DNA from 2 places in the Pseudomonas sp. GW821-FHT02H09 genome. Region 2 is predicted to be linked to the other one. Evidence: riboswitches for the same ligand, from Rfam matches in the RefSeq annotation. Region 2 holds a riboswitch; the other holds the start of a gene.
What was found. Region 2 has a riboswitch for cobalamin ahead of AC07VR_RS13185 (CbtB domain-containing protein). Riboswitches for the same ligand answer to the same signal wherever they lie in the genome.

Region 1 (3,400 bases), on a different contig from region 2:
AAAGCCAACTATCCTGCCTATCTGGAGAGTGCCTTGCGTCTGCTGCGAAGTGGCGGTCTGGCGATTTTCGATAACACGCTGTGGAGCGGGCGGGTGCTTGAGGTGAATCCTGAGAGTGAAGACACTCGAGCCATCCAGGCATTGAACCGCGCCTTGAAGGATGACTTGCGTGTCGATTTGTCACTGTTGCCGTTAGGCGATGGCCTGACGTTGTGCCGCAAACTGTAGGAGCACAGCTTGCTGGCGATGGCGATGGCGATGGCGATGGCGATGGCGATGGCAGTGGCGAGTTGCGGCTTGAGTATGCTGGTTCCCCTATGAATGCACCGATGTAACCATAGAGAGGCGAAGCTGCCCGGTGGTTCAGCGTTTCAGCCGCGGGCTTCTTTGAATAGCACGGCGACGCCCGGATGATAGTTGCCTGCTTCATTGCGCAACTTGTGATAGGGGTAAGGGAAGTACCAGGCCACGGCGCAGGTATGTTCCTTTTGCAGATCGTCGACCATGTCCTGGAGTTCTTCTGGGGTGGCGCTGTGTTGTGGTTTGTGTGGCGCTACGAACAGGCAACCGAGCTTCAGATCGCTGGCGTAGCTGATCTTCCTGGCATCGCTCACGGCGTCGAGCAGCGCTTGAGTGAGGTTCAGGTTATTGACCCGCGGCCAGCGCTGGGTGGCCTGGATGTAGACCCGTTCCTCATTGGTGGCGATGTAGAGGTCGGCACGTCCATTGCGGTCGCCGTCTTCCTGCTGTTTTTTCGTCGGGGTCTGTTCCAGTGTCACCATTTCCGACATCCAGGCGGCAGCCGAGAGCAGCCCAAGGTTGGTGCGTTCATCAAACCAATAAGGGGATTCGTTATCACCGCGTACCTGGATGTAGCGATCGATACATTCAAACCAGCGCTCCAGCACTGGGCGCAGGAATTCCAGCTTCGGATTGCTGATGATCATGCCTTGCATGTTGCCCACCTTTATTTTTGTGATGTTAGTGTTGTGGCTATTTGATATCACTGCTTTCAGTGTGGCACAAGATTGGCGTCAGTTTATTGAACGACGGCACATAATATCGCGGGCGAACGCCCCGGGTTTAATTGACGCTCCACCCCCAACCCTCTAACCTTCGCGACTTGTTTCAGGTGCTCTGTGACCCAAGGTCGACAGAGTGAAACAGGGAAGCCGGTGAGTGTGCGTTCTTTAACAGAACGGACAGCGATCCCGGCGCTGCCCCCGCAACGGTAAATGAGTCAAGGCTGCGCTTTTGGCCACTGTGTCGACTGTCGATACGGGAAGGCGTGCAGCTCGGCAGCGATGCCCCTCATGAGCCCGGAGACCGGCCTGATCCATCCAGCGGCATCACGGTGGGCGATGCCAGGCTTATGCCGTCTATTTCTATTCCTGCCCCCCCGTTATCGTTCCAACGGAGAGCTGCCATGACTGAATCCCCCGATCGTGACGAACGCCATCTGGCGCGTATGTTGCGCAAAAAAGCCGTGATCGACGAGCGTATTGCCAACTCGCCGAACGAGTGCGGGCTGCTGTTGGTCCTGACCGGCAACGGCAAAGGCAAGAGCAGTTCTGCCTTTGGCATGCTTGCACGGGCCATGGGCCACGGAATGAAATGCGGCGTGGTGCAGTTCATCAAGGGTCGCAACAGCACCGGGGAGGAGCTGTTCTTTCGACGCTTTCCCGAGCAAGTACGCTTTCACGTCATGGGCGAAGGCTTCACCTGGGAAACCCAGGATCGCCAGCGTGACATCGCCGCAGCCGAAGCGGCCTGGGAAGTGTCCCGTGAACTGCTGCGTGACCCGGCCATTGGCCTGGTGGTGCTTGACGAGCTGAACATCGCCCTCAAGCACGGTTATCTCGACCTGGACCTGGTTCTCAGCGATTTGCAGGCTCGCCCGCCAATGCAGCACGTGCTGGTAACCGGCCGCGGCGCCAAGCCCGAAATGATTGATCTGGCCGACACGGTTACCGAAATGGGCGTGCTCAAACATGCGTTCCAGGCCGGGATCAAAGCGCAAAAGGGCATTGAGCTGTGAGTATTGAAGCATGAGTGATGCACGTCATTGTCCGGCGGTATTGATCGCCGCACCGGCTTCCGGTCAGGGCAAGACCACCGTGACCGCCGCGCTGGCCCGCTTGCATCGCAATCAGGGGCGCAAGGTCCGGGTATTCAAGTGCGGTCCGGACTTTCTCGACCCGATGATTCTCGAGCGCGCCAGCGGCGCGCCGGTGTATCAATTGGACATGTGGATGGTCGGCGAACAAGAAAGCCGTCGACTGCTGTGGGAAGCGGCGGGCGAGGCTGACCTGATCCTGATCGAAGGCGTCATGGGCCTGTTCGACGGTACGCCGTCCAGCGCCGATTTGGCGCGGCACTTCGGCGTACCGGTGCTCGCCGTGATCGACGGTACGGCCATGGCCCAGACGTTCGGTGCTCTGGCCTTGGGGCTGGCGCGCTATCAGGCGGACTTGCCGTTTGCCGGCGTTCTGGCCAACCGGGTTGGCACGTTGCGCCACGCGCAATTGCTCGAAGGCAGCCTGACCGAAGGCCTGCGCTGGTATGGCGCGCTGTCTCGCGAAACCGGGATCGAACTGCCGAGCCGCCACCTGGGCCTGGTGCAGGCCAGCGAACTGAATGATCTGGATCTGCGCCTCGACGCGGCGGCCGAAGCCTTGGCCAGCAGTTGTGAAGTGGCGTTGCCGCCGGCAGTCGGGTTCGCTGCGCCTGAGGTTGTCGTCGCCGAGCCATTATTGGCCGGTGTGCGGATTGCCGTGGCTCGCGATGAGGCATTTGCTTTCACCTACGGGGCGAGCCTGGACCTGCTACGGGCGATGGGCGCCGAGTTGCTGTTCTTTTCGCCGATCCATGATCGCGAACTGCCCGAGGCTGACAGCTTGTACCTGCCGGGCGGCTACCCGGAATTGCATCATGTTGCGCTGGCGGAAAACGCCACGATGCTGGCTGCGATCCGCGCGCACCACGCGGCCGACAAGCCGTTGCTGGCCGAGTGTGGCGGCATGTTGTATCTGCTCGACTCCCTGACCGATGTCGACGGTCAGCGCGCCGAACTGGTGGGGTTGCTCGCCGGCGAAGCGGTGATGCAAAAGCGTCTCGCGGCGTTGGCCTTGCAGGCAGTTGATCTGCCAGAGGGCTCGTTGCGCGGCCACACCTATCATCACTCGCTGACCAGTACAGCGCTTGAGCCGATAGCCCGGGGCCTGAGTCCTAACGGTGGGCGTGGCGCCGAAGCGGTCTACCGTGACGGTCGAATGACCGCTTCCTATGTGCACTTCTATTTCCCTTCCAATCCCTCTGCGGTGGCCGCACTTTTTGCGCCTGGCTCGCAAACCGCTATCGCGAGCAAGCTCGCTCCCACACTAGATCGTGTACTTCCTGT
Region 2 (3,400 bases):
CAACTCGCGCAAATAGCGAATCTGCTCGCCAATTGCGCCGTACAGGCTCGGATCGCCGGAATGCACCCGGGCCACGTCCTGACCTTTGCCATGGGCGGTCTTGATCAATTCAATGATCTGCTCCAGGTGCAATTCTGCACTGTTGATCACCTGTTCGGCCTGGTGGCCTTCCAGCACGGCAGCGGGCACCAGCGAGCCGGCATAGATGATGACCGGGCAACTGCGGATCAGCCGCTGGCCTTTGACGGTGATCAGTTCCGGGTCGCCGGGACCTGCGCCGATAAAGTAGACGGTCATGGCTGTTTCCTGTGCAAAGTCGTGTCGGCAATGCTTCAGATGAAGATTGCTCATGATCAAGGGCGGGGATTATCGGGGATTTTACGGCGCAGATGCCAATGCAAAGGTGGCCTGGGCGTATTTCTGTCGCGAGATCAGCAGTTTGGCCGGGCTTTGCGTCAGATGCTCGGCCAGTGCCAGCGCAGCGCTTTCGGCCACGCCATAGCAACCGGTGCGTTCAAATGCGATCTCTGAGCGATGACTCAGTTGTGGCTCATAGGCAGCGAGCTGTGCACTGCTGAAGAATGTCAGCGGCAACGCCAATTGCGCAGCCAGCTCAAGCAGGCCAGGCTCCTCTCGTTTCAGGTCGATACTGGCCAGGGCCTGGATCGCTTGCAGATCGATGTGGTGAGCCTGCAACGCCTGATCGAGCAACGCCTGTAGCGTGGCGGCGGGGCAGCCACGCTGGCAGCCCAGGCCGACTACCAGGGTCGGCGCTGTGCTGATGTCAGTCATGCGCGGTATTGGCCTTCGCTTTTGCGACGGAACAACCAGGCGCTGATCAGGCCCAGGGCCAGCCAGAACGCGGCGTTGGTCAATTGCGAAGCGATTTTGAATTGTGCTTCGAGCGCTTCCGGCGCCAGGCTGGAATGCACCTGCGGTTGCGGCGCGCCAATGATGTGCGGTACCGCCAGAATTGCCACGCCGAGAATCTTCAATAGCCAGTGTTTGCCAAACACGATCAGCGCAATGCCGACAGCGGTGGACGCCGCGGTCCCGGCCCACCAGGTCTGCCGTTGCAGCAGGTCAGCGGCGGCAGTGCCGGGCAGCTCCGGCGGCAGGCCCATGGTCGGTGCCAGGCAGAAGGTCGCGTAACCGGCCAGGCCCCAGAGCAAACCTTCGGACGTGCGACCCGGAGCGCGCAGGGTATAGAGACCCGCAAGCATCAGGGCGAAACCGACGGCCACCACCAGATTGCCACCGGTGGTCGAGAGCACGCGCTGCCAGCCGTCCTCCGGCTCCCAGGCTTCGGCATCATGGGTATGACCGGCCATGGCGCCTTCAGCGTGTTCGTGGACTTCGGCGGCCGGGGCCTTTTCATAGGTTTCCGCCTGGAGAATCAGCGGCGCGACCCAGAAGCTTTGCAGCAAGGTCAGCAACAAGGCCGCGAGCAGCCCTGTGAAACCTGCGGTTTGCGCAATACGCTTGATCATGTCAGCAGGTCTCAATGGCACGGAAAAGCGGAGCTGTGACGGGTGTCGTGGGCGGCGTTGTGCACCGCTTCGATATGCGAGAAACCGGCGAAATACACCAGGCACGCGCCCAGAATCGATGCGCCGATGGCGGCAATCAGACGTTGGCTCAGGGTGGACGTGGTGCTGGCGGTGCCTGCGTGGCGGGTGCTGCTGATGATCGACATGGCGCTTCCCTCTGATGTGTCAGCGGGTGAATCGAGCGCATGAAAACCCCTGCGAGACAGGCTCGCAGCGGTTCAAACAGCGCCCGCCCACCGCGGGTTTGTTATTTCAGTATTGCGGGCCGGTCTCCGGGCTCACGAGGGGTTTGGGCCAGTGCCTTCACCTGCAAGAGTCACCTTCCCATGCCGAACTGCTGGCACAGTGGATCTGACTCTTCGCTCGCTTACCGTTGCGGGGGCAGCACCGGACTGATCAAGGCTTTGAGTAAAGCACATGACTCACCGGTTTCCCGTTTCACCCTGTGAAGGGCACCCGTAACAAGTTGCGTAGGAGAGCATGGGCGGGGGATGAGAGTCAATTGGCAAGGTTTCTCACTTGTTGGACCGAGGCGCTTCCATCGCGAGCAAGCTCGCTCCTACAAGGGGACCGCGATTGAATGTAGGAGCGAGCTTGCTCGCGATGGCGTCGTCACAGTCACCATAGATCTCTGTCCGGACATTGACCCGCCCCCAAGCGATGCGTAGCCTTGCGCTTTCGAGGTTCTTCGGCACTCTCGCCGAAGCTAAGAAGGGAACGCGGTCAATGCCGCGGCTGCCCCCGCAACTGTGAACGGTTCCGTTTCTGCCATGCCACTGCACCCTCTATCCATAGAGCGAGCGGGAAGGCGCAGAAATCGCCAGTCGAAAGACCGGCAGGCCGTCAGCCAGGAGACCTGCCTCGTACCAGATTCTCACTACAACCGGGCGGGGTGATCCGGTGGCGAAATCTTCCGCGCCCATCGGTGTGGTTGTCGTCCCGTATGCCCGCCACCTTGCCAAAGGGCATCCGATGAAAACACTGGCCAAACTTCCCGTCACCATCGTCACCGGCTTCCTCGGCTCGGGCAAAACCACCTTGCTGCGGCATATGCTTGATAACGCCCAGGGCCGCCGCATTGCAGTGATCGTCAACGAATTTGGCGAGCTGGGCATCGACGGCGAAATTCTCAAGCAATGTTCCATCGGTTGCACTGAAGAAGAGGCCAGCGGCCGGGTCTATGAACTGGCCAACGGTTGCCTGTGCTGCACCGTCCAGGAAGAGTTCTTCCCGGTGATGCGCGAGCTGGTTGCCCGTCGCGCCGACCTGGATCACATCCTCATCGAAACCTCTGGCCTGGCGCTGCCCAAACCGCTGGTGCAAGCCTTCCAGTGGCCGGAAATCCGCAGTGCCTGCACTGTCGATGCAGTGATCACGGTGGTCGACAGCCCGGCCGTGGCCGCCGGCACCTTCGCTGCGTTCCCGGATCAAGTCGACGCCCAGCGCAAGCTTGACCCGAACCTGGACCACGAATCACCGCTGCACGAACTGTTCGCCGACCAGCTGGCCAGCGCCGACCTGGTGATCCTCAACAAAGCCGACCTGATCAGCCCTGAAGACCTGGCCAAAGTGCGCCTGGAAGTCGCCGAAGAACTGCCGCCAGCAGTAAAAATCATCGAAGCCAGCAGCGGTCGCTTGCCTCTGGAGGTTTTGATTGGTCTGGGCGCCGGTTCCGAAGAGCATATCGACAGCCGTCACAGCCACCACGACCATCATCACGACGGTGATGCCGATAGTGAAGGGCATGATGACCATGACCACGACGCCTTCGATTCCATTTCCATCGAACTGCCCCAGGCCGACGAAAGCCTGCTGCTGGATGCCCTGACCCAGTTGGTGGTTCAGCACGG

Region 1: linked by a shared signal. The riboswitch ahead of cobO (cob(I)yrinic acid a,c-diamide adenosyltransferase) and the one ahead of AC07VR_RS13185 (CbtB domain-containing protein) in region 2 are both predicted to bind cobalamin.

Annotation. Positions count from the first base shown of each region.
Region 1 is NZ_JBWKVA010000023.1:80,209-83,608, forward strand. It holds gene AC07VR_RS26100 (class I SAM-dependent methyltransferase) at 1-228, shown strand, start outside; gene AC07VR_RS26105 (hypothetical protein) at 372-956, opposite strand; cobalamin riboswitch at 1,114-1,349, shown strand; gene cobO (cob(I)yrinic acid a,c-diamide adenosyltransferase) at 1,427-2,038, shown strand; gene AC07VR_RS26115 (cobyrinic acid a,c-diamide synthase CobB) at 2,049-3,400, shown strand, end outside.
Region 2 is NZ_JBWKVA010000008.1:172,711-176,110, reverse strand. It holds gene cobM (precorrin-4 C(11)-methyltransferase) at 1-297, opposite strand, end outside; gene AC07VR_RS13195 (cobalamin biosynthesis protein) at 379-792, opposite strand; gene AC07VR_RS13190 (CbtA family protein) at 789-1,490, opposite strand; gene AC07VR_RS13185 (CbtB domain-containing protein) at 1,502-1,696, opposite strand; cobalamin riboswitch at 1,797-2,025, opposite strand; cobalamin riboswitch at 2,215-2,428, shown strand; gene cobW (cobalamin biosynthesis protein CobW) at 2,523-3,400, shown strand, end outside.